DNA from 4 places in the Hominiventricola sp. genome. Region 2 is predicted to be linked to each of the others. Evidence: riboswitches for the same ligand, from Rfam matches in the RefSeq annotation. Region 2 holds a riboswitch; each other region holds the start of a gene.
What was found. A riboswitch is a leader RNA that binds a small molecule or an ion and turns the genes downstream of it on or off. The one in region 2 is predicted to bind cobalamin.
Positions count from the first base shown of each region.

Region 1 (7,530 bases), on a different contig from region 2:
ACATGAATCGTCATAATGCCATCTTTTACCGTCAGAGTTCCTTTTCCTTCACATGCTTCATTTACATGGAACATGCTGCTGTCTGTATCAAATTCTGCTGTATAGGTTCCATCTTCCAGTACTGCTGCTGCAGTCTTTTCTTCCGTTTCTTCCTGAGCATCCGCCTCGTCCGATGTCTGCTCCTCCGTCAGAGCATCCGTGCCTTCCTGCTCCTCTGCAGGTGCCTCGGTCGCCGCTTCACTCTCTGCCGCCGGCGTCTTACTGCCTCCGCAGCCTGTCACCAGTGCGCAGCTCATTACCGTCATTCCTAATAATGCGATGATTTTCTTCTTCATTTCCAGTCTTCTTTCCTAGTTCTGATTACTCGTTAATGGCTGCTGCCGTATGAGCAACATAGAGTTCCTGAACAGCCGGAATCTCACCAAGGCCAGCGATCTGAGTATCTACGCTTTCAAATTTTCCGGAAGCCTCAAACTGGCTCTTCCAGGAATCATCATCATCGCCTGCCATATCGTTGTTTGCATGATCGCCTGCTACTACCATCAGCGGACGAAGAATTACTTTGGTGTAACCTGCATCGGCAACTGCCTGAATAACGTTCTCACAAGCAGTCTCTTCCGGCTCACCCTCTACAGTTCCGATAAATACGTTCTCATAGCCAAGTTCTCCCATCTGGGACTGCATCTGGCTGTAGGAAACTTTTGCAGTATGGGAAGTACCATGTCCCATGAATACAAATGCAACACCGTCTTCTTTTGCAGCGTCAAGGCTGTCATAACCTGCAGTCTTTACTGCCTCAGCAGTGATATCTTCTGCAACTGCTTTTTTATCATCATTCACTACGGTAGCGTCATCTCCAACTTCACCAAGCAACGGCTCAGCAACTTTTACAGACTCAAATTTATCTTCGTATGCTGCAACTGCCTCGCACAGCTCATCATACTCTGCACCATGCATCAGATGGGTCGGCTGAACAACCAGGTTCTTAACACCGTTTGCTACTGCGCGATCCAGTGCCTGATCCATATTATCAATAGCTTCGCCATCACGTGCCTGTACATGGTTGATGATGATCTGAGCGGTAAATGCTCTTCTTACAGACCAGTCCGGATTTGCTTCCTGAAGGGCATCCTCGACACCTTTGATATCAGCTACACGACTGTCATTGAAGGAAGTTCCGAAGCTTGCCACCAGAATCTCATTCTCACCGATCTCATCCTGGTTACGCGGATCGTCTTTGGAAGCATCACCGGTGTCACGTCCGAAGTAGTCCGGATCTGCGTTCTCGCCCTCGACCAGTTCTTTCTGTGCGTCGGTCAGAGCATCCCATGCTTCTTTGGCTGCCTTGCAGTCTTCGTCAGTAGTATCGGTTCTCTCCTGAACGTAGATTTTGTCAATCAGAGCTGCTACATTGTCAGCTGCTGCCTGATCTGCATCCTCGTCTGCTGCTTCTGCAGTATCGTCTGCCTCAGTGGTCTCCTCTGCTGCAGTATCATCTGCTGCCTCAGTAGTCTCCTCTGCTGCAGTATCCGTTGCCGTACTGCTGCTTCCACATCCATTTACCATGGTTGCTGTCATTGCTGCTACGCAAAGCATTACTACAAGTTTCTTTTTCATCTTAATCTCTCCCTTATGATAAGATATTTTTTTGTAAGTAATTGAAAGTTCGAACATACTCGGGAGAAATAAAAAATCCAACGCATGAGAATGCAGCTGGATTGTATAGAAAAATATATTTTTCGGTACAATCAAACCTCGTGACCTGGAGTTAAAAAACGTTTTTGTTTCTTTCCCGTACCGCAGCTGGCAGGTCTCCTGGCTTTCAGCTTTTCCGCACCGATCGTCTTCCCAAGTCCATGACTGACCCAGTGACATTATGATCATGCAACGCTGTATACAGTGACGAGCTCCGCACAGGCTTTTCACCTGTTTCCCTATTCTCCGTAAAAACGGCACCAACTACTTCTTATTCTATTTTCGAATCACTTAACTATATGTACTATACCACTTTATCTCAGATACAGCAACCTCTTTTTTCGCGGCAGGATATTCTCCTGCCGCTGCTCTATTCTGCAATGAAAATTACAGCATACTCTCCGGCTTAAAAAGAGATTTTACATGATCAATCTCTTCTTTTGATGCCTTTTTCGCCGGAACATAATAAGATTTTTCCCGGGCAATCTGATATAACTGCTCCTGTGCGGTCTCTGCCTTGTTCCTCATCTGTTTGAGGGTCTGTTTTAACTGCGGATCCTCACTTTGGGAAATATATTCCGCATACATTTTCAATTCTCCATTGATGCCGGTCAGCGCATCACTGACCATGGTTTTTTCATTCATCATCCTGTACGCCCTCCTAATTTAAAAATCCCATCAACTGCTGTTTATTCTCTTTTGCTGACTGAGCTGCCTGCTGGAAATACTGTTTCACACGGCTGTCAGTTGCATTTTCCGCGTAAGTCTCAAATTTTGCCTTACAGGTTTCGCTTCCGCCGATGAGATGGCGAAGATTCTGGACATCCAGTTCTGATAACTGTGACATAAAAAATACCTCCTTGTTTTCCATACTCCTGACTACGATTCCAGTATGTGAAAACAGAGAGGTATTTATACCTGACAAATACAGGTTACAGTTCGTCGTAGAGACGCTCATACTGCTTTGCAGAACTCTCCCAGGAGAAATCTGCCTGCATGGCCCGTTCTACTATTTTATTCCAGGAACGTTTTCTGTCATAATAAATTTCTTCTGCATAGCGAATTGCCTCCAGCATTTCGTGGGCATTATAATTTGTAAAGGAAAATCCGGTTCCGGTTTCCTCATATTCATTGTATGGTTCTACTGTATCCTTCAGTCCACCGGTCTCCCGTACGATCGGGAGCGTTCCGTAACGCAGACTCATCAATTGACTTAACCCGCAGGGCTCAAACAGGGACGGCATCAGAAATGCATCACTGGCTGCATATATTTTATGTGCCATGGCATCGGAATAATAGATGCATGCAGCCACCTTATCTCCGTATTTCCAGGCAAAGTGACGGAACATATTTTCATATCGTTCCTCACCTGTGCCAAGCACCACTATCTGCACTGCATCCTGACACAATTCATCCATAATGCAGTCAATCAAATCAAATCCTTTCTGATCCGTCAGACGGGAAACAATTCCGATCATCATAACTTTCTTATCTTCCGGGAGTCCCAGTTCCTTCTGAAGTACCAGCTTGTTCTTCCCTTTATTCAGTCTGAAATTTCCAACACTGTAATGATCTTTGATGAGGGGATCTTTCTGCGGATTCCACTCGTTATAATCCAATCCATTTATAATTCCGGTGAGTTCTCCCGCTCTGGCACGCATGAGACCATCCAAATGCTCTCCATAAAACGGAGTCTTGATTTCCTCCGCATAGGTACGGCTGACCGTCGTGATACGGTCTGCATAAACGATTCCACCCTTCAGGTAATTTGCATCCCCGAATGCCTCCAGTTTGTCCGGTGTAAAATAAGACATGTCAAGACCTGTAGCATCCTGTACCGTATCAATATTCCATACCCCCTGAAACTTCAGATTATGAATCGTCATAATTGATTTCATATTGGCGTAGAATTCACTCTCATGGAAGCTGTCCTTTAAGTATACCGGCACCAACCCTGTCTGCCAGTCATGACAATGTACAATATCCGGCTGATATCCAACCACCGGAAGAATTGACAGCGCTGCCTTAGAGAAAAAAGCAAATTTTTCCACATCCTCATGAATATATCCATAGGGTTTGTCACCTGCAAAATAATATTCGTTATCTATAAAGTAATACTGGATTCCTTCGTATTCCATCTCCATAATTCCCACATACTGGCTCCGCCATGCCATATCCATATAGAAATTTGTGACGAAATTCATTCGTTCCTTCCATTCAGGTTTGATACATTTGTAATTCGGAATAATGACTCTTACTTCATATTTATCTTTATCAAAATATTTCGGCAGTGTTCCCGTTACATCCGCAAGACCACCGGTCTTAACAAACGGTGCACACTCTGATGCAATAAACAGTACCTTCTTCATACTTTCCCCTCCAGTTCTTGGCTGTATACATTTTATTATACATCACTGCTGAACTGTTTAAAAGCAGAATTAAAAAATTACGCCTGTTTTTTGTATTCCAGCCGGATTTTGTCTGCAATTAGTGCAATAAATTCCGAATTTGTAGGCTTTCCCTTGCCTACACTGACTGTATAACCAAAAAGCTCGTCAATCGTGTCCATCTTACCTCTTCCCCATGCGACTTCAATCGCATGCCGAATGGCCCGTTCCACACGACTGGGTGTGGTATGATGGTTTTTCGCAATGGTCGGATACAGAACCTTTGTAATGGCATTGAGCATGTTCATATCTTCCACTGCCATCATAATTGCATCTCTCAGATACTGATATCCTTTGATATGTGCCGGTACTCCGATCTCGTGGATCATGTTCGTCACGTCCGTCTCCAAATTCCGTTTCTGATAAACATTTCTCGTTTCGTAGGGTATTACCTGACGAATTTCCGCCTTACGGCTCTGTTCTGTTTCTTTCAGACTCTGGATCCGGCTAAGCAGCATATCATGGTCGAAGGGCTTCATGATATAGTAACTGGCTCCCAGCAGAAATGCATTTTCTGTAATTCGCTCCTGACCAATCGCAGAAATTATTACAAATTCAGGTTTTTTCTGAATGTCAGGATCCTGTTCGATTCTCTCCATCACGGAAAGGCCGTCAATCTTTGGCATAATAATGTCAAGCAGCATAATATCCGGTCCTTTTTCCTTGATAAGCAGACAGGCTTCCTCGCCGTTGCGTGCCAATCCGACCACTTCCAGATCAGAATCCTGCTTCATAATACCGTCCAAAATTTCCAACATTCGTTCGTTATCATCAGCAATCGCCACGCTCCATTTTTTCATTCATACCCCTCCTTCGATTTTTTACTCTCTTCTCTTTGTCTTTTGTGAAAAAATGGTTTTTTCTGGCGCCATACAAAAATTATAGGAAATTTTCCCCTGTCTTACAAGTCCATTATTTCCTATTATTTCGACATTTTTGCTAAATTTTTGCTAAATTTCCGCTAAGATTTCAAAAAAAGACAGGTAGTCGCATCTGACAACCTGTCTTTTTTCTGTTCATTTATGACTGTTCCTGCGGAACCTCTTTTTTCTTTTTCCAGAAATAAAATCTATGCCAGCGCTCTTTACGCGTCTTCTTACTGGTACCGTATACCATCAGGTAGAATACCGGCATCAGAAGGAGAATCAGCAATGTGGAAGCCACAAGACCTCCGATAATAACCAGCGCCATTCCCTGCATCATAACAGCGCTTTCGCCACCAATACCAAGGGCACTTGGTGTCATGGAAATAATGGTGGTCAGGGTTGTGATCAGAATCGGGCGAAGTCTCGTCTTACCGGATTCAATCAGGGCATCCTCAATATCCATTCTGCGGCGCAGCATATTCACACCATCGACATAGAGAATACCATTATTTACAACCGTACCAACCAAAGTCAGCACACCCATCAAACCTACCATACTGAAGTCTGTACCACTTAAGAATACTAATCCAAATGCACCGATCAGACTGAATGGGATACTTAACATAACCATCAAAGAGAACTTTGGAGACTCAAACTGCATGGCCATAACAAGGAATACCAGGAATAATGCCGTTGCAATGGCTTTTCCCATATCTCCGAACATATCATCCTGCATCTTATCCATCATGGTCTCTGCCTCACCTACACTGTCCGGCAGATCCAGCGTATTCAGGAACTCATCCATGGCATCCTGGATATCTGCTTTGTCATCAGAAAGGCAGGTAGCACTTACTGTAACGGTGTATTTTCCATCCATCTTCATAATAGTCTGGGCTGCATCTGTATATTCCAGTGTTGCCATTTCAGAAAGGGGCACGCCTGCTACCTCTGTATCCAACAGCTGGGTGGCATTATCATAGGTTCCTTCCGGGAAAGAAAGATCTACATCATATTCTTCCCCATCCGATGTAACAGTCATGGCTTTTGTACCACTTAAGGTACTGTAAAGCATTCCGCCTACCTGCGTCGGTGTCAGTCCATGACTCATGGCACTTAACGGATCCACTACCACCCGAAGCTGTGTCGTAGACGCTCCTGCATCGGTAGACACATTCAGTACACCTGGAATATTCCATGCTGCATCCTGAATCATTTCTGATGCATCTTTCACATCTTCCAGATTCACAGAACCAACGGTCAGAGTTGCACCGGAACCTGTCGTACTGCTGCCCATGGACATGGAACTGGACATGGTGATATCAAGCTGCATATCCGAAACATTCTTCGTATCCTGCACCCATTGATCGACAACTTCCTGAGTCGTCATCTTTCTGTCATCTTTCAAGGTTGCGGAAATGGTTGCAGAACCTGCGGAAGCCGTCAACGTATAGCTTTCCACATTTTCATCTGCTGCCACCAGATCTTCAATCTGGACGATTTGCTCATTGACTACCTCGACACGGGTTCCCGGCCGGAACGTAGCAGTCACAGAGATCATTCCTTCATCCATGGTCGGCATGGAAACAATATTTGTCATGCTCAGAATCCAGAAAGAAGCCACTAGCAGAAGCACAGCTGTCAGAAGGCAGGTTTTCTTCTTATGCAGAAGTTTCCGCTCCACATGATCGTATTTTTCTTTGATTTTATCAAGGAAGACATTCAGCCGCAGTTCCTTTTTCTGTGTTGGTTTATACAGTTTAAAGAACAGCGGAACCAGTGTAATCGCAGAAATCAGGGAAGCTACCATCGAAAATACAATGGTCAGACCCAGCTGCATGAAAATCTGTCCTGTCATACCGCCCGAGAAGCAAAGAGGCAGATAAACAACAACGGTTGTAATCGTAGATGCCACGATGGATGCTACTACCTCCGTCGTACCCTGCAGCGCTGCTTCTGAAAAATCCGGTACCCGGTCATTAGCACGGAAACAGCTCTCAATCACGACACTGGAACTGTCGACCATCATACCGATGGCAATTACCAGACCTCCCAGCGTCATGATATTCAGGGAAAATCCCATCGTTGACATGACAATCACTGTCATCAGCAACGAGATCGGCATGGAGCATCCGACGATAATCGACGCTTTCCAATCTCCGAAAAAGATAAACAGTACAATCATGGAAAGGATAACACCCAGTGCCAAAGTGCTTCCAACGGAACTAAGAGATTCCATAATCATATCGGAGGCATCATAGGTAGCCGCAACTACAATGTTATCATTTTGCTCCTGAATATCATTCATGGTTTCTTTTACAGAATTTACCATGCCGATAGTGCTGGCACTCTGGTTCTTGGTCATGCTGACCGTTACTGTATCTTCTCCGTTGTATCTTGCAATACTGTCGGCATCTTTCACAGCCCATTCTACATCTGCCACATCAGACAGCTGAATCAGGCTTCCCGTTGCCGTGCGCAACGGAATCTTCCGGAGTGCCTGCACGGTATCTGTATCAGCTGTA
Region 1 is NZ_DBLYVB010000002.1:6,522-14,051, reverse strand. It holds gene ACZMB2_RS02155 (hypothetical protein) at 1-335, opposite strand, end outside; gene ACZMB2_RS02150 (sirohydrochlorin cobaltochelatase) at 361-1,617, opposite strand; cobalamin riboswitch at 1,789-1,975, opposite strand; gene ACZMB2_RS02145 (spore coat protein) at 2,083-2,340, opposite strand; gene ACZMB2_RS02140 (hypothetical protein) at 2,357-2,542, opposite strand; gene glgA (glycogen synthase GlgA) at 2,628-4,064, opposite strand; gene spo0A (sporulation transcription factor Spo0A) at 4,142-4,942, opposite strand; gene ACZMB2_RS02125 (efflux RND transporter permease subunit) at 5,163-7,530, opposite strand, start outside.
Region 1: linked by a shared signal. The riboswitch ahead of ACZMB2_RS02150 (sirohydrochlorin cobaltochelatase) and the one ahead of ACZMB2_RS10005 (ABC transporter substrate-binding protein) in region 2 are both predicted to bind cobalamin.

Region 2 (7,530 bases):
CATTGGTGCCCGCACCTCCGCTTAAAAGAAGATAATTGTCCGTAATCTGCTCTTTGGCGAAATAAGCAGCCATATCATATCCGGCCTGATACTCCATCTCATTTCCCGGTCCGAAATATCCCAGGAAATATGGATTATCTTCTACTTTCGCAAAGGTTTCCGGATCTGTCGTACTGGAGGGACGGAGATAATACACTCCATGGGATGCACAGAGTGATACTTCTTTCTCAATATCAAAACTGTTAAATGCGATAATTCCTTCCACACCTGCCGCAATGGCATTGTTCAGGAACTCCATCTCCTCTACATCTGTGGTTACCCCTGCGGAATACAGGAAATCCACATCAGAAAAATTCTCCCCCAGATAGCCTTCCATATACTCACGGAACGCCTGTACCTGTTCATCCTTCAGATCATAAACAATTACCCCGATCTTATGGATGTGCTCCCGCTCCTCGGTTTTTTGTGCGCAGGAAGTCATAGCTAACATCATAGTCAATGCAAGCAGTAAAGCGATGATTTTCTTTGCTTTTTTCAATTATTTGTCCTCCTTGTCAAACAGATGACAAGCCACTTCATGATCTGCTCCGATCTGCTGAAGTTTTGGTTTTTCAGCCCCACACCGCTCTGTTGCCTTCGGGCAGCGTCCCCGGAAGGGGCATCCTGCCGGCACATCCAGCGGACTGGGAGCTTCTCCTTTGATTTCCTCAATCGGTTTGGAGAAATCCATTCCAATATCAAAAATGGAGCCAATCAGTGCTCTCGTGTAGGGATGAACTGCATGCTCTGCCAGATCCTCCGCAGGCAATACCTCCACTACATTTCCAAGATACATCACTGCCACCTCATGAGCGCAGGACTGGATCAGGGAAATATCATGGCAGATAAATCCGATAGTAATATTCTTCTCTTTCTGAAGCTTTACAATCAGTTCAATAATCGTCTGCTGTACGGACACATCCAGTGCAGAAGTTGCCTCATCCAGAATCAAAATCTCCGGTTCCAGAGCCAGCGCACGGGCAATTGCCACACGCTGCCGCTGTCCGCCGGACATATTGTGGGGATAACGGTCTGCGAAATCTCCCGGCAGCTCTACCATTTCCAGAAGACGCCGGCAGGCTGCATCCTTTTCGTTCTTCTTAATCCGGTTAAAATTCAGAAGGGGTTCGCATACGATATCCCGGATCTTCATCTTCGGGTTAAAGGAAGAAGTCGGATCCTGGAATACCATCTGAATATTCTGTCGGTTCTGACGCAGTTCCTCTCCCTTCAGTTTAGTAATATCTTTGCCCCGATAAAGAATTTCTCCTTCAGAAGGGGTGTCCAGAGACACCAGGAACCGCATGAAGGTGGATTTTCCGCAACCGGATTCTCCTACCAGTCCTAATGTCTTTCCTTTATAAAATTTCAGGTTAATATCATCATTGGCAACCAAAGTCCGTCCGTCAGATGCCGGAAAACGTCTTGTAACATGCTTTGCCTCCAATATAACTTCATCATGTTCAAACATAAGATTCCCCTCCCATCGAAGGTACTGCGCTTAACAGCCTGCGGGTGTATTCATTTTCTGAATGATGCAGGATATGGTCTCGGTCTCCCTGATCTTCTATATGACCATCTTTCATGACCACAACATAGTCGGACATATAGGCTGCCACACCCAGATTATGGGTAACAACAATAATACCGGTGCCATAATCTTCTCTTAATTCCATCATCTGGCGAACAATCTGTGCCTGAGTAGTTACATCCAGTGCACTCGTCGGCTCATCTGCCAGCAGAAGCTTCGGCTGATAAGTCATACCCATGGCAATACCGACACGCTGACGCATACCGCCGGATAATTGGAACGGATAAGAACGCATGATATTATCCGGACTCGGAAGGCGCATTTTTCCAAGCATCTCTTCCCCCTTTGCCCATGCATCCTTTTTGGAAATCTTTTCATGGGTCTGCAGATACTCTGTAAATACAGATCCAATCTTCCGGGTCGGGTTCATCATGGCACCGCTGTCCTGGAAAATCATGGAAATCTCGCTGCCGCGCAGTTTTCTCCACTGCTCCGGTGTATTTTTAAGAAGGGAAGTACCATGAAAAAGAATATCTCCCTTGGTTACTTTACCGCCGCCTGCAAGCAGTCCTAAGACCGCACGAATCACGGTAGTCTTACCGCTTCCGCTCTCTCCTACCAGACTGACGATCTGACCCGGAGCCATGTCGAGACTGAAATCTACAACGGTAGGAACATCTTTATACGCAATCGTAATATTATCAATTTTCAGCATATTCCTACCTCCTTACTCTGCTCTCGGATCCAGGATATCCCGAATGGAATCTCCCAACATGTTAAATACAACAACGACAAAGAAAATTGCAAGACCCGGATATAGCATCATCCAGGGTGCGGACTGCATACAGGCACGACCTTCATTCAGCATATAGCCCCATTCCGGTGTCGGCGGCTTTGCACCAAATCCCAGGAAGGACAGGGCTGCGATCTCCAGCATCATACCGCCTACATCCGTAGCTGCTGTGATAATCAGCGTCGGCAGTGCATTGGGCAGCATATAACGAAGCAACATGTAGGGTGTTTTAGAACCAGTTACAATGGCTGCGGATACATAGTCACGGTCACGGATTTTCATAACCAGGCTTCGTGCCAGACGGGCATATTTGGTCCAGTTGACAGCTACGATTGCGATGATGGCATTACGGATACTTGCACCCATGATACCTGCCACAGCCAGTGCCAGAACCAGGCCTGGGAAAGCCAGCATCATATCTGCAATCCGCATGAGAACCGCATCAACGGCTCCGCCGAAATAACCGGCAATGACACCTACTACACTTCCCACCAGAAAAATAAGAACAACCACACCAAAGGTAGAAGTGAGGGATGCACGGGCTCCGTAAATCACACGGGCATAAATATCACGTCCCATTTTATCAGTACCGAAAATATGAGCTTTGCTCGGTGCCTCCAGGGCATCTGTCAGGGAACCTTTCAGCGGGTCAACACCTCCGGTCAGTACCGGTGCAAAAACAGCTGCCAGAATAATCAAAATGGCAAGAATTCCAAAAAAGGTAAACTGCTTATGTTCTTTCACAAATTTTAACGTCTTCTTCATCTTCTTACCTCTTCAAGCGCATCCGGGGATCAATATAGACATAGGATGCATCCACAATCAGGTTAATGACCATATAAATCAGCGCCATCCAGAGTACATACCCCTGAATCAGGTTGTAGTCACTGGAAGTAATCGCAGTAACGGCCAGGTTACCAAGTCCAGGATAAGAGAAGATCACCTCTACAACACTGGTACCACCAAGAAGGCTTCCGACGGAAAGTCCCAGCATGGTAATCAGCGGAAGCAATGCATTCGGAAATACATTTTTCCAAATAATCGTGGAACGTTTCACACCTCTGGCTTCTGCTCCGATCACATAATCCTGACTTAATTCCTCCAGAACTGCAGTCCGGACCTGTCTGGTATATTTAGATGCCATTGCAATGGCCAGCGTCAGTGCCGGCAGAAACAGACTCTTGAAGTCACCGCCGGAAGCGATAACAGGGAAAACCTGAATCTGTACACACAGCAGCATCATCAGGAGAAGTCCTACCCAGAAGTTCGGCATCGCACATCCAATGAAGGTTACCGCACGGCAGATATAGTCGATGATACCGTCTTTATGTAATGCGGAAGCAACACCCAGCGGCACTGCTATGATCAACATCAGAATCAGTGACATGAGGGTCAGCTTCAGGGTCGGCAATACACGGGCTGCCAGAAGCTCCACTACCGGTTTGTTGAGGCTGTAGGATTTTCCAAAATCACCATGCAGGCAGTTAAACAGCCAGCGGAAATACTGGGTGAAAAACGGGTCGTTCAGTCCCATCTCATCCCTGGTCTGCTGTACCAGTTCTTCCGTCGGCATCACGCCGGTAGCGGAGAACATGTTGCGGACCGGATCTCCAGGAGACAGGTAGGTCAGTAAAAACGTTACGAAACTGATACCAATCAATACAATTGCAATCTGTAAGATTCGGCGAAGAATCTGTTTCTTATTCAAGACAATGGCTCCTTTCTAAAAGTGAACAAAACAGGAACCCCCACCCTGGCCGCCGCAAGGGGCACGGATGGGGGTAATGAATACTTAATCTTACTCAGCCGGGGTAATCTCGGTGGTCAGCCAGTAGTAGTCTGCCGTATGGATATGTGCATTTCCTACATTCTTAGAGTAAATCATGGAAGAGTTGTAGTAACCGTCGATCAGAACAGCGGCATCATCTACCAGAATCTGCTGCATCTGGAAGATCAGATCTGCACGTTTCTCTTCATCCATCTCGCTCTTCAGCTGCTCGAACAGTGCATCATATTCCGGATTGGAATATCCGCAGTAAGTAGTATCGGTTGCCCAGTTTGCCATGTAAGCATAGGGATCTCCGGTACCTACGGTGATCCAGTTATTGTTATTGAAGTCATAATCTCCAGCAGCAAGTTTGCTCCACTGGTCATCAGAGCTGCCGTAGTCTGCGGTGCATCCGATACCGATCTCTGCCAGATACTGAATATGTGCGTTGGAGAAATCGTTCAGCAGACGGTTCTCATAGGAAACGTAGTGCAGATTGATATTCTGTCCATCCAGCTCACGGATTCCATCTCCATCAGTATCTACGATTCCTGCATCATCAAGGAGCTTCTTAGCGCCTTCCGGATCATAGGTATAGGGGTTGGTCAGTTTGTCATAACCATAGCTTAAAGTAGACGGCAGTACTGAGAATCCCGGAGTATACAGACCTCCGATGGTCTTGGAGTTGCAAATGGTATCATAGTCAATGCCCATCAGGATTGCCTGACGCAGAGTCTTGTTGCCAAGAACGCCGTCAAAGTTCATCCAGCTGAAACCACAACGAACACCAGAAGCAATATCTACCGTGAAATCAGGATTATCTTTGAAATCCTGGATATCAGATACATTGGTAATATTCTCTACCAGATCAACCTGTCCGCTCTGCAGCGCCATGGTCTTGGCAGAAGCATCCCCCATGTACATCAGTTTTACTTCGTCATAGGGGACTTCCTCACGGTAGTTCGGATTCGCTGCCAGATCATAACCTACACCTACACCATTGAAAGTCTCAACCATGTACGGACCGGTTCCGATCGTGCCATTGTCAAAGTTCTCGGTATCTGCCACATCAACAATTGCCATAGTCGGATGTGCCAGCTGTCCCGGAAGGTTGGCATAAGGCTGAGTCGTCTGGATGGTCAGGGTATTTGCTGCATCATCTGCAGTAATGGTTGCCTCGAACTCCAGATATTTCTGCGGTTTTGCAGATCCACTCGGTCCCATCTCTTTCAGATATTCAAAGCACTCTTTTACTTTAGTCGGAGTCAGATCACAGCCGTCAGAGAATTTGATGCCGTCTTTCAGGGTGATGACCCACTCGGTATGCTCATCATTTACAGTGTAGCTGTCAGCAAGCCACGGCTCTACTTCCATGCTGTCGTTGAACTTGAACAGTCCCTCGGTGATACCGTAACGCATAGCATTCCATCCACCGTTCTCATCGGTAACGGTATTGACAATACCATCGGTATACATCTGGCATCCGAAAGTAAGTACTTTCTTATCTCCATCATTCGCAGCAGAAGTGCTTCCGCTGTTATCGGATGCTCCACCGCCGCAGCCAGTCAGCAGCAAAGCTGCTGCCAGAGTTAAACTGATACATTTCTTCGTGTTTTTCATATTCTCTATCCTTTCTCATTTCATTCATCTGCCAGCGCTGTCTGCACTATCAATTCGTCTCCCACTTAAAAATTACGCATAAAAAAAGCCGGATCTACATCCGACTTTCCTCTCACCTTTTTACACACTATCCCCTTAAAACATAGATTTTTCTAGGTAAGAATTATCTCGTCTTCCGCAAGAACTCTTTCTGACAAAAAACAAGCAGGTCTCCTGACTTTAGCATCCACACCCAAAGCACCTTCCCAGGAATCATCTCCCCAGTGGCATCTGCTCCAAGCTTAACTATTACAGTGACGGGATCGTTCCGGACTTTCACCGGATTCCCTTTTCATCGAATCCATCTTCGAACTTATTTTTTGCGGCTCGATTGCCGACCATATGAACATGTATTTTCATATTCACACTTTCTTCACATTTTGTCAACGAATCTTGTATTCTATTTCGTTATATCTTATCAAGATCATTCTGCAATTCCGCTTCGATTTCATCTGATTTCCGCTCTTTTTCCTCTTCCTTTTTTCCTTTCAAAAAACTTAAAAATAAGAAATATCTCCATTTCTTCGCAAGAACATGGATATATTCCATTTTAGAATAGATTATGCGTTATTTGTTATACATTATTCTTGTAATCTGCTTCGTACAAACTCCAGATAGTGTTCTGCCCATCCATCCAGCGGCTCTCCCTGACGGCTGACGCAGCCAAACAGAATCGGTTCTTCTTCTCCGTAAAGTGAATATCCGGGATATCCCCGGGATTCTTTTTCGCGGCTCAGATAACCACCGCTCACATTGCCCAGGTCTGTCTTTCTAAGCAGTTCATTCATAACATAGTCACTGTTAGTAATAACCGAGATCTTCATACGGTCTGTCGGTGAGATCCGGTCTGTTTCCTCCGTCATCCTGCGTCCCAGTGTATACTCATCTTCATAACACTGCACCAGGCGTACCTCATCCAGTGCAATTTCCCCAATACCGGATTTGCCAGTCAATGGATGGTCTTTTCCAAAATAAAGATATGCTTTCGTCCGTTTCAGTTCCTGAAAAATGAGTCCGGCACATTCCAGTCGGTACTGAAAAGATGGCATCTGCTCATCTAATACATAGACAAATCCAATATCATCTTTCCCCGCCTGGCACCGTTCCAGTATTTCTTCCGTTCCCGCCGTCATTACATGATAACAGACATCTTCCTGCCGATGCTCCTGATAAAAAGCAGCAAAACAGGAGGCCATCCAGGAACTGGGATTCCAGGATGCCAGCAGTTCTTCTCCCTTATCCATCCGGGAAAATGATTTTAACTGTTCTATATTTTCTACGGCCCTGCTTGCATATTCATAGACACGCTGTCCTCTGGCCGTAAGCGTAATCCCTCTGCTCTGACGGACAAATACCGGAAATCCCAGCTCATCTTCCAGCATGCGGATCACTTTGCTCACATTGGGCTGCGTCGTATACAGTGCTTCTGCTGCCTTACTGAATGATCGAAGCTGGGCACAGACCACCAGATACTGCAGCTGTTTGGTTTCTATCATGAAGTATATCCTTCCTTATTGGGACAGACAGCTTTTGTTCCGCTCATTTTTACGGCGCTGATGAGGAACATCGGTGTAGACCCATAGTTGGCTTTTTCCGTAGAATCCCAGACTCTCTCCCAGACCTTCTCATCTGCTTCCACTTCATTTCCAAGGCGGTCTCTTAACACCTGTACATCCCACGCCGGACGCATGGTTCTGCTCATGGGAATCTGTCTTGCAATATCCTCCATGGCGTCAATAT
Region 2 is NZ_DBLYVB010000015.1:43,361-50,890, reverse strand. It holds gene ACZMB2_RS10030 (hypothetical protein) at 1-538, opposite strand, end outside; gene ACZMB2_RS10025 (ABC transporter ATP-binding protein) at 539-1,510, opposite strand; gene ACZMB2_RS10020 (ABC transporter ATP-binding protein) at 1,503-2,285, opposite strand; gene nikC (nickel transporter permease) at 2,298-3,128, opposite strand; gene nikB (nickel ABC transporter permease) at 3,133-4,071, opposite strand; gene ACZMB2_RS10005 (ABC transporter substrate-binding protein) at 4,162-5,751, opposite strand; cobalamin riboswitch at 5,938-6,122, opposite strand; gene ACZMB2_RS10000 (LysR family transcriptional regulator) at 6,372-7,286, opposite strand; gene ACZMB2_RS09995 (class I SAM-dependent methyltransferase) at 7,283-7,530, opposite strand, start outside.

Region 3 (7,530 bases), on a different contig from region 2:
GTACGTAATCGGACAGTTCGGCTGGCCTTTCAGTTCATCCTGATATACCCAGAGGGAAGTCAGATCCTTTGCATTAAATGCCTGAATTCTTCCATCACTTAATCCCACAAAAATCATGCCATCGCCATAGGTTGCCGGAACAATGGAGAAACTGGAGGAACCTACCATAGTACCTTCCGCTACAACTGCTCCTGTGTTTCTGTCCAGTTTGCGGATTGTAGAACCTGTGTAAGTTACCAGATCTCCATCCACCATAATCGGAGATCCCGGTGCTGCTGCCCATCCTGTTCCGTATTTTACTGCCCAGAGCAGTTCTGCATCATCCGGATTATACGGCGTTTTTGATGTCGTAATACCTAACTCATCATCACCGTTTCGGAAATTTCCCCACTGTGCATAGATGGTCTTGTCGATATCATTATTGTCTTCTGCCCTCTCCAGCGTGATCTCCGCTGTACCTGCTTTTGCTACAAAATTATTTTTCTGGCCAATATAGCCATTTTTTGTTACAACATAGCTGTAGGTATCTCCGATCTGAAGTGTCCATGTTTTATCATGATTCGGCCAGATTCTGACACCTTTGGCATCCCGTACTACTACCAGTGCATCTTCCGGATTTGTTTCAAAAGAAACTTCTCCACTACCCAGATTTTCTATTCTGGTAATCTTTATCTTATAATCAGTACTAACATGCTCTACCGGATCAATCACCGAAACATTGATCTCATTCTCACCAAGCTGCAGTGGGATTTCATTACTGCTTTCCCCATTATACTGAATAACATAAGTTTTATCAGTAATTTCTTCCTGTTGGGCAGCTGTAATGACTACCGTATCTGCCTTTGTAGTTGCTGTCATATTCTGCCAGGTCTTACGATTGCTTTCTGTTGCTTCCCACTGAAATCCATTATCAATCTCAATTTCTGATCCGGATTTGTCTGCAAGTGCAAGTGTTTTCAGACAGGGAAGTCTTTTCACATGTACGGTTACCGTCTGCTCTTTCTTTTCTGATATAGAAGAAGCAGTAACCTTCATATCCTGTCCTGCACTTGATGCTTTCTTGGTCACTCCAAGGAGTCTTGTTCCAACACCTGATGTCAGTTTCTCGCTTTTTGCTTTTCCTGTAAACATCTGAGTCCAGTCAACAGAGAGTGTCGTATCCGCCGGTGCATCATCTGCAAGCGTTGCTATAATATAAGGCATTGCTGACTGTGCATCCGGAATATAGATTGTACAGTCTTCCGTTCCATTCCAGTGCCCTTCGATTTCCTTATCCGGCGCCTTATTTACATAAGATTCGAAGAACTTCACTCCCTGCAGATACTTTACAGATTCAGCTGCCTGCGCTGCAACCGATGTTTCCTGTTCTTCCTGAGCTGCCTGATCCGCAGTCGGTTCTGTGATTTGTTCTTCCTGTGTCTCTTCTTTCGGAGCAGATTCCGTCACCTGTTCCTCCTGTTTTACTTCTTCCTGACCAGGCTCCGTCGTCTGTTCTTCCTGTTTTTCTTTTCCCTGACCAGGCTCCGTCGTCTGCTCTTTCTGTTCCTCTTCTCCCTGAGCAGGCTCCGTCGTCTGCTCTTCCTGTTTCTCTTCTTCCTGACCAGGCTCCGTCACCTGTTCTTGTTCACCAGCTGTTTCATCGCCAGCTTCCTTTGTTTCATCAGTCACTTCCGCCTGTTCCTGACTCTCATCCTGAACAGCCGTCAACTCTGATGCTGCCGCTGCTTCTGCCGCATTTGCTTCCACAGGCAGACTGCCTGTTACCATAGCGCAGGTTAATATCAGCGCTAACACAGAAGCACATGTCTTTCTTTTCATCTTTTTCCCTCCTTATGATGATTTATTTTAAAAACGGGCAATTTCTCTTCCGCTGAAGTTACACATCCGTCGTGCAAACTTACAAAAAAAGCTGCAGAACTTAAAAGTTCTGCAGCCGTTTTTCTGCCAGTTTCAAAATATGTAATTAATTCTATCGAAAGTTTCTTCAGCAGGTCTTCTGATTTACATCTCAAGCGCTGGCTATTCTGCCTTCCCAGTCCCCCAGTGGCCGACTTGCGTCCTTGAATATCAACATCGATGCTTACAGCGGCGGTGCCATCCGGGAATCTCACCCGGTTCTCTCTTAGCTTTTTGTTCTTCTCAGTTCAAAAAGCACTGAAGTCTTACTTTCTACGATTTATAAATACTCACACAGAAAATCATTCTCCTGGCAATACTTATCAATTTTGCTGCCTTTTCTGCAACGTATGGTACAACTTCTGTTTACAATCCAGTCTCCTACAACCTCTGGATCACCTGGAATTTCCAGAACTTTTAATCGGTTACATCCGTGGAATACCCATTTGCCAATTATTTTTACAGATTCCGGAATTCGCACATATTCTAACTGCGTACACTTAAAAAATGCGCTGTCACTAATCTTTACCAATCCATTCGGAAGATGCAGTTCCGTTAATCCATTTTGATAAAATGCTTCTTCTTCGATTTCTTTCAATGTGGCAGGAAATTGAATGCCATCCAGCTCTTTGCATTTATAAAAAGCTCTAGGTCCAACTTTTTCCAGCTTTTCAGGAAGTACAATGAGCTGAAGTCGATTGCATTCACGGAATACTTCTGGAGAAATCACGGTACTGAGATTTTCTGTTTCATATCGTATCTCTCGAACAGCTTTATTTTCCATAAATGCATTTTTCTCTATATAACGGAGACTCTTTGGAATATCCAACGTTTTCAAACTGGTACATCCCTGAAATGCACTTCTCTGTACGGTTCGCACCCCATCAAGGGTAAGGAACCGCAGATTGCTGCAGCCCTGAAATGCTTCTTCCCCAATTTCTTTTACACTATTCCCGATCTGCAACCGTTTCATCTTAATATTATTCTTCATTGCACCGCTTCCAATTCTGCGGTACGGCTCCGCAATTCTTATCTCACGGTCAACCATTGACTTGCCCAAGCGCCTGTCAAACACATCATAATTGCGGTCTGATACCCAGACTCCGGTATGATAAATATTTCCCATAATTCCCCTTACTGATATTCTGTCTCGTTAAGATTAGCTATCCCTAATAATAAAAAAACACGTTTGCCCATGATACGCAAACGTGTTTATGCTCTGTCAAAAAATATCCAGTTATCGTATGAAAATCAAACCGTGATCAGTAGACTTCCTGGGTCACATTTCAAAATTCTGTTCTGGATTTTACCATTTTACAGATCTCTTCATGTTCACAGCGGCGTTGCCCCTTCGGATTTGCACCAAATTGTCTTTTCAGTTCTGTTGCTGTATATACAGTACCAGACACTCTGTATCACTTATGAGTATAGCTCATAAATCGTTAAAAAGCAATGCTTATTTGTCACCTTTTTAACGTAATTTATAAAAAAAAAGCCGGAACCATAACTGATTCCGGTTCTGTTCAGTTATCCAGCAGATAACTGACGCCCCTGCCAAGGAGTCGATGCGACAGGATTTGAACCTGCGACCTCTGCGTCCCGAACGCAGCGCTCTACCAAGCTGAGCCACGCATCGTTATTGTGTTTTGCCCCATCACCAGAGCACTTGCTTAGTATACATCGGTTTTGGGGATTTGTAAAGAGTTTTTTTTATTTTTTTAAATTTTTTTATTTTGGCTCAAAAAGCAGACCAGAAAGCAGGAAAATCTGAGGTCTTCCTGCTTTCTGAATATGAATATGTTAATTATTCATAAAATGATTTACTACTGCGGTCGCATCTTCAACCGTTACCGTTTTGCTTCCATTAACATCAGCTTCCAGGAATTTTCTCATGGAAACATTGTCAAAGTCACTATATTTTGCATTATACATATCGTAAACCAGCTGTGCATCGTTGATATCTACTAAATTACTTCGGTTCACATCAAAATCATATGCCAGTTCAACCTTCTCCGCAGACACCTCAGCAATCTTTGATGCAGCCTCCGTCTTCATCTGTTCTTCTGTATTTGCAGAAATCACAAGATAACTGTATGCATCGTATTCTTTTGACCAGAACATTGCGCTGCCATCATAACCCAGTACCTTGTCCTCTGATACAGTGCCTGAAGCGGTAACCAGCCACATGCTCGTTTCTTCCAGATCAAGATATTTAGATACCTGTACTTCCAGCTTCTGTTCTTCTTCTTTTTCTACCGTAACTGTCAGCTGTCCTCCGGTCAGTTTATTTCCCGGAATGGTATATTTGCCATCTTCTCCTGCGGTCAGTTCGTCGTCTCCCAGTTTTACAGTGTAAATATAACCATCTTCCTTATCAAGCTCAAAGGCAAAGTCTTCTCCATTATTTGCTTTCTGGGATGTTCCACCCTTAACATCTCCGGAACCGCTTCCTGCGAAAATGACCTCTGTCATTGTTTCCGGCTTCCGGGTCTTTTCAACAGTAATGACAATATCACCAGTCACATCAGAACCTGCAATAGTATAAGTCTTTTCGTCTGCGCCCAATACTGCACTGACAGTAGTCTCGCCTGCTTTTACCGTTACATCATAAGTATAGTTGGCATCCTTATCCAGGGTAAAGGTATAATCCTTCGTATAAGTTGCTTTATCAGCAGCTGTTACATCATCTTTTCCACTGCCTGCTACTGTAACATTATAAGTTTTTGGCGTCTTGCTGGAAGTGATGGTCAGATTTCCGGTAACATTCTTGATCGTATAAGAACCGTCTTTATTGTCTATTACGTCTGCTGTATCTTCGCCCATCTTTGCATCAATGGTGTAATCATAATGGAGATCTTTTGCAGTAAATGTATAGTCTGCACCAGCATCTACCTTGCTGTCGCCTATAAAGTCATCACTCAGATCAACTTTGTATCCGCCTACCGTAATCGTCACAGTTCCGTTTGCAATGGTCGCTTCCGGTGCATCCTGTTCTACTGCATTTGCAGACTTATCAATATTGGCAGCTGCTACAGTCACCTGTGCATCACCCGCGGATTTTCCTTCAAAGGTGATGACCAGCTTATCCGTGCCACAGGTTTTGTCGTCGCCATAACCGCCAATCTTCAAAACCCCATTCTCATCCTTTACATTCGCATCTGTATTGATGCCAACATAGTTCAATTTTTCCGCATCATAATTAACGGTAAAGTAATAAGCATTGTAAAGGTTCTCTTCTTCACTGCTGATATCGAGTGTTACCGTTGCCTTTTCACTTGCAGAAATATTTGCATCATCACCCACAGTTACCGTATAAGTGGTTGTAGAAACCGGCGGTTCCGGGTCCGGCTCTTCCTCCGGCTCCCAGGTAAGTTTCGGGTAAGAACCACTGACAGCCTCAAACTGACTTCCCATGGTTTTTGCAAAAGACTCAGACTTCATCTCATCTGACGTCTTTGTACCGTTATCAAAGAATGTACCACCATTATAACCAATCCAGTCTGCTGCCGCACTGTTCAAAGAATAAAGTTCCATTCCCATGGTATAATCCGCACTTCCAATTACACCGCCTGCATAAGTCCACCGGCTTGTATCAAGCGCAGTAATCGTACCTACATTATAGCAGTTCATAATTGTATTTTTGTTCGTTGGCTCACTGCCCCAAACTGTTGGAAATGTACCAACCACACCGCCTGCATATCCTTCATTGGTCAGAAGAATATCTCCGGTGTTGTAGCAGTTAAGAACTTTACATGGATATTCGCCTGCTGTTGCCGCATTTGTACTGATATCCAGATTACATTCACCTGCAATACCCGCCGCTCTGATTACACCGGTAATCTTTCCTTTATTTACACAGCCGTTAATATTGCTTCCATTTGAGTTTGCCACAATACCGCCTGCTGCTCCGTTATCAGAAGAAGTCGCTGTGACAGTACCGCTGTTTTTACAATTCTTAAATTCTGTTTTAATGCCTGCATATCCCAGAATACCTCCAGCTGCCCAGCCGCTGGTGATATTTCCCTGGTTCTCGCAGTTTTCAAATGTGGTACCAGTCATGGTGCTTCCTGACTGATACAGGATTGCAGAAGCAGTGATTCCGCCTGCTCTACAGGCGCCGCCGGTTCCGGTAACAGAAACGTTTACTTTGGAAACTAAATTCGTAAATTTAGACCCGTGATCTTGAGCTGCAACGCCTGCCGCATAGATAAATTTATAACTGCTTGCATCAGTTACATCTACATTTACCGCGCCTTCCACTGTTAAATCCTGAATTGTCGCCGTCTCTGTATACGCAAATAATGCAAGGCTGGAATCCGTCTCATCAGACGCATCATTAAAAGCAGCACTGATAGACAGTCCCTTTATGGTATGTCCATCACCATTGAACGTTCCGCCATACGGATAGGTGGAGGTACCAATCATATAATTTGGATACAGATTCTCTCCGCCAAGATCAATATCATCCGTCAGGATCGCTTTGTATTTCTTCCCCTCATACGCCTGCGTCTGTTGTGCAAACCACTCCAGTTCCCCTGCAGTACTGATCTGGTATACCCCATTTACCTGCTGTGGCACTGTAACTTCCGCCTGTGCTGCTGTTCCTGTAGTTTCTGCCGCCATCGCCCCCATGGGCATGATACTTAACATCATCGATGTCGCCAGAATACAGGAAAAAATTTGTTTCTTCATGTTCCTTTTTCCTCTCCTTTTTTTATTAAAGAAAGGCAGAAAACCTGTATAATTTTCTGCCTTCCAATGATGTCATATTACTTTTCTGATTATTTTCCGCTGTTCAATATGTAATGTACGGCTGCTGCTGCATCTTCAACCGTTACGGTTCCATCTGCAGTTACATCCGCTTCCAGGAACTTCCGCATAGATACGCTGTCAAAGTTCTCATATTTTGCATTGTACATGCCATATACAAGCTGTGCATCGTTGATATCTACCTGACCGCTTCGGTTTACATCAAAGTCGTAAGCCAGATCTGTCTTTGTTGCAGAAGCTTCTGCAATCTTTCCTGCTGCCTCTGTTTCCATCTCTGCTTTTGTCTTTTCAGAAACAACGAGATAGCTGTATGCATCGTACTTCTCTGACCAGAACATCGGATTGCTGTCATAAGCCAGTACCTTTCCTTCGGATACAGTACCTGAAGCTTTCACCAGCCACATGGTCTTGCCATTTAATACAATATACTGAGAAACCTCTACCTGGATCTTACTCTTTTCTGTCTTTTCTACAGTTACTGTAAACGCTGTTCCATTGATCTTGGAACCCAGAATCGTGTATTTTCCTCCTGCATCTGCAGTCAGAGTCTCATTATCAAGGGTAACGGTATACTCATAGCCGTTTTCTTCATTGATTTCAAACTTGAAATCTTTTCCATTCTCTGCGACCTGAGTTACTCCGCCTTTAACGTCAGCAGAACCGCTTCCTGTAAAGGTAATTTCTGTAGCAACACCTGAATTCAATTCCTTACTTACAGAAATGATGATATTTCCGGTTACATCTGCACCCTTGATGGTGTAGTTATCCTCACTGACAGTAGGCTGAATAGTATTTTCTCCTACTTTAATGTTCACCCCGTAGGTATACTTGGCATCTTTCGCCAGCTTGAAACTGTAATCCGTA
Region 3 is NZ_DBLYVB010000006.1:48,859-56,388, forward strand. It holds gene ACZMB2_RS05820 (dockerin type I domain-containing protein) at 1-1,818, opposite strand, end outside; cobalamin riboswitch at 1,970-2,174, opposite strand; gene ACZMB2_RS05825 (leucine-rich repeat domain-containing protein) at 2,177-3,022, opposite strand; tRNA gene ACZMB2_RS05830 (tRNA-Pro) at 3,459-3,532, opposite strand; gene ACZMB2_RS05835 (autotransporter outer membrane beta-barrel domain-containing protein) at 3,697-6,588, opposite strand; gene ACZMB2_RS05840 (hypothetical protein) at 6,678-7,530, opposite strand, start outside.
Region 3: linked by a shared signal. The riboswitch ahead of ACZMB2_RS05820 (dockerin type I domain-containing protein) and the one ahead of ACZMB2_RS10005 (ABC transporter substrate-binding protein) in region 2 are both predicted to bind cobalamin.

Region 4 (7,530 bases), on a different contig from region 2:
ACCAGCTCGTACCGTTTTTCATATTCCATAACGCGGTATGTAATCTTGTGATGATGGTCTTCTCCTGCCTGTCCCATATTTCTGGACGTAATATAAACCTCCGCACCATCAATGCACTGGAGGTTCTTTAACACCGTGCTTCCGATCTTGCCAGATGCACCGATGATCATAACTTTTTTGCCATGAAGGGTTCCCAGTCCCTGTTCTGCTGCCTTGATGGCCATGGTAGCAGTGGACACACTGGTTCTGGAAAGATCCGTTTCTGTCTTTACCTTCTTGGCTGCCGTTACCGCATAGCGGAACAGCGTATTCAGATAGACGCCGCAGGTGCCCGTTTCTCTTGCCTGATCATGGGCACGTTTCACTTGGCCGAGGATCTGATCCTCGCCCATAACCATGGACTCAAGACCTGATGCTACATGAAACAGATGGCGTACTGCTTTGCTTCCATTATAAAAGCGGATATAGTCGCCGATATTTTCCACATCCTGTGCGTCGGCAAATTCCAGCACCAGATCCTGCAGTTCCGTAAAATTACCTCCCGGACAGGCAGTATAAATATAAACCTCTGTTCGATTACAGGTACTGATAATCACGCATTCTTCTGCGATGTCTCTCGCGATCATTTCTTTCATCAGTTCCTGCTGCCGTTCTGCCGGAAATGCAAACAATTCCCGGACAGCCAGCGGCGTATTATGATGACTGATTCCGATCAGTGAGATTCCCATTACTCCGTCACTCCCTTTCGGAATTCTGTGGTAAAGGTCTTGTCATACAGTTTGGACAGATCATAGTCATTTCCAAGGAAATCTCCGACTACGGTCAGAGCGGTCTTGGTAATGCCAGCTTCCTTCACGCGCTCTGCAATATTGGTCAGATCACCGCGGACAATCTTCTGATCTTCCCAGGTCGCTTTATAGACAACAGCTACCGGAGTTTCCGGACGATATTCCTGTCTCAAAATCGCAGACATCTCGTCCAGCATGCCAACGCTTAAGAAAATGATCATGGTTGCATTGTGCTTTGCCAGATCTACCAGCTTTTCCTTCGGCGGCATTGGGGTACGTCCTTCCATACGGGTCAGGATCACCGTCTGGCTCACGCCCGGAAGGGTATATTCCTTCTTTAACACTGCTGCAGTTGCAAGGAAAGAACTGACACCCGGAATCACCTCATAGTCAATGCCCAGTTCATCCAGTCTGTCCATCTGCTCTCTGTGAGCACCATAAATAGCCGGATCTCCCGTATGAACCCGGGCAACCTTCAGACCTTTGTCTTCTGCATCTTTCATCACATCAATGACTTCATCAAGGTTCATCAGGGCACTGTTGTAAATAACAGCTCCCTCTTTTGCATCTGCCAATACCTGTGGATTGACCAGAGAACCTGCATAAATGATGACATCTGCGCTGTCAATAATCTTCTTTCCCTTAATAGTCAGAAGTTCCGGGTCGCCAGGACCCGCTCCAATAAATGATACCATGTGTTTTCCCTCCACGTAATAAAAGGAGTCCCCGCAACACAGCCGCGAAGACTCCCTCATTTTTCTTTTGATCTGAATGTATTTCTTTGTCAGAAATTTTCAGGATCTGCTTTCTTCGGAAGCTCTCCCAGATCAGATAGCAGGTCTCCTGACTCACGGTCTTTTAAGGAAGAACTTTCCCTTCTCACCCTTATAGGGCAATGGTTACTGCAGTCTCCTCATTCCCGCTTACAGTGGCCGGACCGTTCAGGCTTCTCACCCGATTCCCTGTTAGGCTTCACTAAGCACTTTCTGATGGTTTTGCATATAGGAAAGCATATCATATTTCTTATAGTTCGTCAATTTACACCAGAATTTTCTTTCAGCACCTGCATGAATTCATCTCCTGTAATCGTCTCTTTCTCATACAGGTATTTTGCAAGGGCATGAAGCTGCTGTTTATTCTCCGTCAACAGGGTCATAGCTTTGTCATACTCCTTCTTAAGAAGGGCTTTTACCTTCTCATCCACAACGGCTGCCGTCTCCGCTGCACATGCCAGAGAAGTATCTCCGCCCATGTACTGGTTATTTACCGTTTCCAGTGCCATCATGCCAAACTCATCACTCATACCATAACGGGTAATCATACCTCTTGCAAGTTTCGTCATCTGCTCGATATCATTGGAAGCACCCGTAGTAATGGAACCAAAGATCAGAGCCTCTGCCGCACGTCCGCCTGCGTAAGTTGCAATCTTGTTCTCCAGTTCTTCTTTGCTCAGAAGATACTGATCATGTTCCTCCACCTGCATCGTATAGCCAAGGGCACCGGAAGTTCTCGGAATGATCGTAATCTTGGTAACCGGGGCAGAATGACTCTGAAGCGCCGCTACCAGTGCATGTCCAGTCTCGTGGTATGCCACAATCAGTTTTTCCTTGTCAGAAAGTACGGCATTTTTCTTCTGATATCCGGCGATAACCACTTCAATACTCTCTTCCAGATCTGACTGGTTTACATAGGTCCGCCCACTTCTGACCGCACGAAGAGCTGCTTCATTAATCATATTGGCAAGCTCTGCACCAGAGGCTCCGGCTGCTGCTCTTGCCATCGCATGAAAATCCACATCATCTCCCAGTTTTACTTTCTTGGCATGAACTTTCAGGATTGCCTCACGGCCGATGAGATCCGGAAGTTCTACCGGAATTCTTCTGTCAAAACGTCCAGGACGTAAGAGTGCCGGATCCAGCGTTTCCGGACGGTTGGTTGCTGCCAGAATCACAACACCCTTGGAACCGTCAAAACCATCCATCTCGGTGAGCAGCTGGTTCAGCGTCTGCTCACGCTCATCATTTCCACCCATGCCGGAGCCATCTCTCTTCTTACCGATGGTATCAATCTCATCAATGAACACGATACACGGTGCTTTTTCATTTGCCTGCTTAAACAAATCTCTTACCTTGGCCGCACCCATACCAACGAACATCTCTACAAATTCCGAACCGGAGATGGAAAAGAAGGGTACTTCCGCCTCACCGGCTACCGCCTTTGCCAGCAAAGTTTTACCAGTTCCTGGAGGGCCGACTAACAGGGCACCTTTGGGCATCGTTGCACCAATCGCCTGATATTTTGCCGGATTATGGAGGAAATCAACAATCTCCTGAAGCTGCTCTTTTGCTTCATCCTCACCAGCCACATCACGAAATTTGATCCCCGTCTCACTGGCTACATAGATCTTGGCATTGCTCTTTCCAAACTGCATGGCATTGCCGAGTCCGCCTCCGCCCATTTTTTTCATCAGCATTCTGGACAAAATCTGTCCAATTGCGACAAAAATAGCAATCTGGATCACTACCAGAATAATCTGATCAAACAATGATGAATCCTGCTCCTGCACTGCACCGAAATCGCATCCCGATGCCATCAGACGGTCCACCAGACTCGTATCATTCGGGAAGGGCACTGTTGAATAATAAGTAGGATTGTCTTTATTATTATCCGTGAAATAGATCACATCATCCTCTACCTGGGCCATTGCTACTTCCTTGTCATCCAGCATGGTCAGGAACGTACCATAATCTACTTCCTTGATCTGATGCTTTAAGTAACCAGGAACTACAAACGTATTTAATACAAACATTACCAGAAGCACAAGAACATAATAAAATATCAATGGCTTCTTTGGTTTCTTAACCTGCTGCATATGCGTTTACTCCTCCTTTTATCGTTAATTGCAGTGTACCATAGCACCGAAACGTGAATTAAATGTAAACTGTAGGTGATAATTTGATATGATTCTCCTTTTCAACTTAATATTATGAGACACTTCTTTTACATTTATTATACTCTCATATCCACCAATTTTCCCGCGATCTGCAGATCACTTGCTCCAGCACATGTCTGCAGTATATCTGCTATCTTCTGAATATATCCTAATGGCATATCCAGTAGCTCAGCCGTTTCTTCCGGGGTTCTTTTCTTCTTTTCCAATTGTACTCTTACAAATCTGATCTCTGTCTGCTCGTTTCCTTTTGATATGCCTTGTTCTATTCCCTGCTCGATTCCTTTTTTGATCGCCTTTGCCTCTATGTAATCTCCCATATTACACATTTTCCCAACTCCTTCCTTGATCCGGTCATCCACACGCATTCCCAGATTCTTCAGTTTTTCCAGTTTTTCTTCTTTTGAAAGTCTGTCACTTGATAATGTTTGTAGCATTTGAAGTGTCTTATCCTTCAATTCTGTTTTGTCATTGTATCTCATGATAATGACGCTCATCAAATCATAGATCTCTTCGTTTCTTTTTGCTGTACCAATTATATCATTTTTGTTTAAAGAATACAAGCTTACTGTATTTTCTTCATATACTGGAACATTCCCCATACACAGCCAGATACTGCACACTTTCTGTAAAGCTCCATAATTCGTATCCTTATCAATCTTTTTTAACTGTGCTGTCAATCGCCTGGCTGCATAATAGATTCCTCTTGGCTCTATGGGGTAACCTGGATAGTAGTCAGACTGTGCTTCCAGATTCAGGTACATGCCTATCTGTTTTCCATTCATGCCCGGATACCAGACATGGAAAAGTACATCATAAAATACAGTTGCCTCGCCCTGTACCGCATCCTCATTTCTTATCCCCTGGATGTTTTCACTGCCCTGCTCCACTCCAATTTTCGACACCATAATTGTCTCCGATTGAATATATTTCTTCTCAATATCCTCCAGTTCACAATTCTGGTATTCCGGCACAAAACGTTTTAAAATCCAGGTCAGCACCTGTCTGTCCGACAACAGTTCTTTCATGGTCTGATCGTACTTTGTTTTTCCTATTTCCATATTCATAACTGCATGTTTCAGGTTACTCACATAATTCCTCCTGTCGTTATATTTAGTCATGGGATTTCTTTATCGAACGATTTGAAATATCTTAAGATATGTTCAGTATACTGTTTGTTTCAGAAAAAGCAACTATGTTTACACTTTGTTTACAATTCTTGTCTACTTTTGACAAATTTATTTTTCCAGTTTTTTCTTTCCCATTTTATGATATACTTACAAAGATTTATTTCTACAAATTCCGGTCATTGACCGGCGACGGAGGCATTACATATGAGTAATCTGATTTTCAGCCTGAATTCCACGCTTCCTATCTTTATCGTGATTATCATAGGATATGTGCTCGGGCAAAAAAAGTTTCTGACAAAAGAATTCTGTTCCGTGGCAGATAAGCTGGTTTTTCGTGTCGGACTTCCGGCCATGCTGTTCTGTGATATGACATCCATTGACCTGACGGAAAATTTCAATGGCAAATTCGTTCTGTTCTGTTTCGGAGCCACCGCCATTTCCATCATCGTCATCTGGATTCTGGCACGTATTTTCCTGCGTGATAAAAGTCTGACCGGTGAATTCGTGCAAGCCTGTTACCGAAGCAGCGCAGCAATCCTTGGCGTAGCCTTCATCCAGAATATCTATGGCACTTCCGGTATGGCTCCGCTTATGATGCTCGGCAGCGTGCCGCTGTTCAATATTTTTGCAGTGCTGATTCTGACCATTGAAAATCCATCCCACAAAGGTGAGCTTCATCCAGGTGCCATCCTCTATGGTATCCTGACCAACCCGATTTTGGATGGCATTCTGATCGGTACTATCTACAATCTGCTGCCCATCGGCCTGCCGGCCATGGCTCAGAAGACATTCAACACTCTTGGAAGTCTGACCACTCCACTGGCGCTCCTTTCCATCGGAGCTTCTTTCGAAGGTGCCAAGGCAATCAAAAAACTGGGACCCACCATTGCAGCGTCCTTCTGCAAACTAATGCTATTAGATATGATCTTCCTTCCCATTGCAATCAAATTCGGGTTCCGCGGACAGGAGCTCATCGCTCTTCTCATTATGCTGGGCAGTCCTACCACTCCGGCATCTTATGTCATGTCGAAAAATATGGGACACGACGGTACCCTCTCCGCCAGCTGTGTTGCAGCAACCACTCTGTTCTCCGCTGTTACCATGACATTATGGATCTATGTCCTAAGTGCTGGCGGATTTCTGGCATAAAAATATCCGGGAAACCATACCAGATGATTTCCCGGATATTTTATGTCCTTTTTTATTTCGCCGTACGTACAATCTCTTCTGCCCGGTTCAGAGCCTCTGTAATATTTGCGCAGAAATTCTCTTTTCCGACCAGTTCCAGAAATCCGTCTTTTTCCATAACATGTCTTGGCTGCTCATTCACATGGGAGAACACCAGCGCAATTCCCTTTGATTCACAGTATTTCGTCAGGTTATGAAGGGCATTCATAGCGGTACTGTCCAACGCCGGAACTGCACGCATACGGAATACCACACACTTCGTAAAATCCTTCACCACAATATGTTCAATGGCACTGGCTGCACCGAAGAACAGCGGTCCGGTGATCTCATATACCCGGATCTGTTTAGACAGTTTCTGCAGATGTTCATCAACCATCTGAGAATCATCATCCATATAGATCCAGCTGTCCACATGAGTCTCGTCGCTCATCCGTTTAATGAAAAGCAGACATGCCAGAATCATGCCGACCTCAATTGCTACGACGAGGTCAAATACAATCGTCAGCACAAAGGTAACTACCAGCACGATAATATCGCTCTTTGGAGCTGTCTCCACCAGATGTTTGAAGGTTCTCCACTGGCACATATTATAAGCTACGATAAACAGAATCGCTGCAATGGTCGGCATAGGAATCATACCAGCATAAGGCATCAGCACGACCAGAACGATCACCAGTGTGATGGAATGTACCATACCGGCCACCGGCGTGCGCCCGCCATTTTTAATATTGGCTGCTGTTCTTGCGATGGCTCCTGTCGCCGGAATGCCTCCAAACAGAGCAGAGGCAATATTTCCTGCACCCTGAGCTACCAGCTCCATGTCAGAACGATGTTTTCCATTGATCATACCATCGGCCACCACACAGGAAAGCAAAGACTCAATGGCAGCCAGCACTGCGATGGTAAATGCATTCGGTACGGCTGCTTCCACCGACTTCAGACTGAGTGCCGGAAGATGGAAGGATGGCAATGCATTACTGATAGTATAAAGATTTCCGATGGTAGATACCTTCAGCGGAAGAAACTGCACCATCAGGATTCCCACAATGACTGCGATCAGAGAACCCGGAATTTTTTTGAAAATGTAAGGAGATACAATCAGGACTGCCAGACTGACAGCACCCACAATCAATGCATCTGTATTTACCGTACTGATATTTCCGATAAATGCTTCCAGTTTTTCCATGGTCTCGATCGGTTTTACCCCATCCGGATAGGTCACACCGAAGAAATCTTTCAGCTGCCCGATAACGATAGTCACTGCAATTCCTGATGTAAAACCAGTCGTAATCGTATATGGAATAAATTTAATCAGCGTTCCAAAATGGCAAAGTCCCATAAGAATCAGGAACACACCTGCCAATGCTGTCGCAATGACCAGACCATCCAGTCCGTCTCTTGCCACAATTCCTGCCACGATTGTCGCAAAGGCTGCAGTCGGACCAGCAATCTGCACACTGCTCCCTCCCAGTAC
Region 4 is NZ_DBLYVB010000001.1:411,011-418,540, forward strand. It holds gene hemA (glutamyl-tRNA reductase) at 1-728, opposite strand, end outside; gene cobM (precorrin-4 C(11)-methyltransferase) at 728-1,483, opposite strand; cobalamin riboswitch at 1,605-1,790, opposite strand; gene ftsH (ATP-dependent zinc metalloprotease FtsH) at 1,822-3,660, opposite strand; gene ACZMB2_RS01965 (RpnC/YadD family protein) at 3,798-4,829, opposite strand; gene ACZMB2_RS01970 (AEC family transporter) at 5,073-6,017, shown strand; gene ACZMB2_RS01975 (SulP family inorganic anion transporter) at 6,070-7,530, opposite strand, start outside.
Region 4: linked by a shared signal. The riboswitch ahead of cobM (precorrin-4 C(11)-methyltransferase) and the one ahead of ACZMB2_RS10005 (ABC transporter substrate-binding protein) in region 2 are both predicted to bind cobalamin.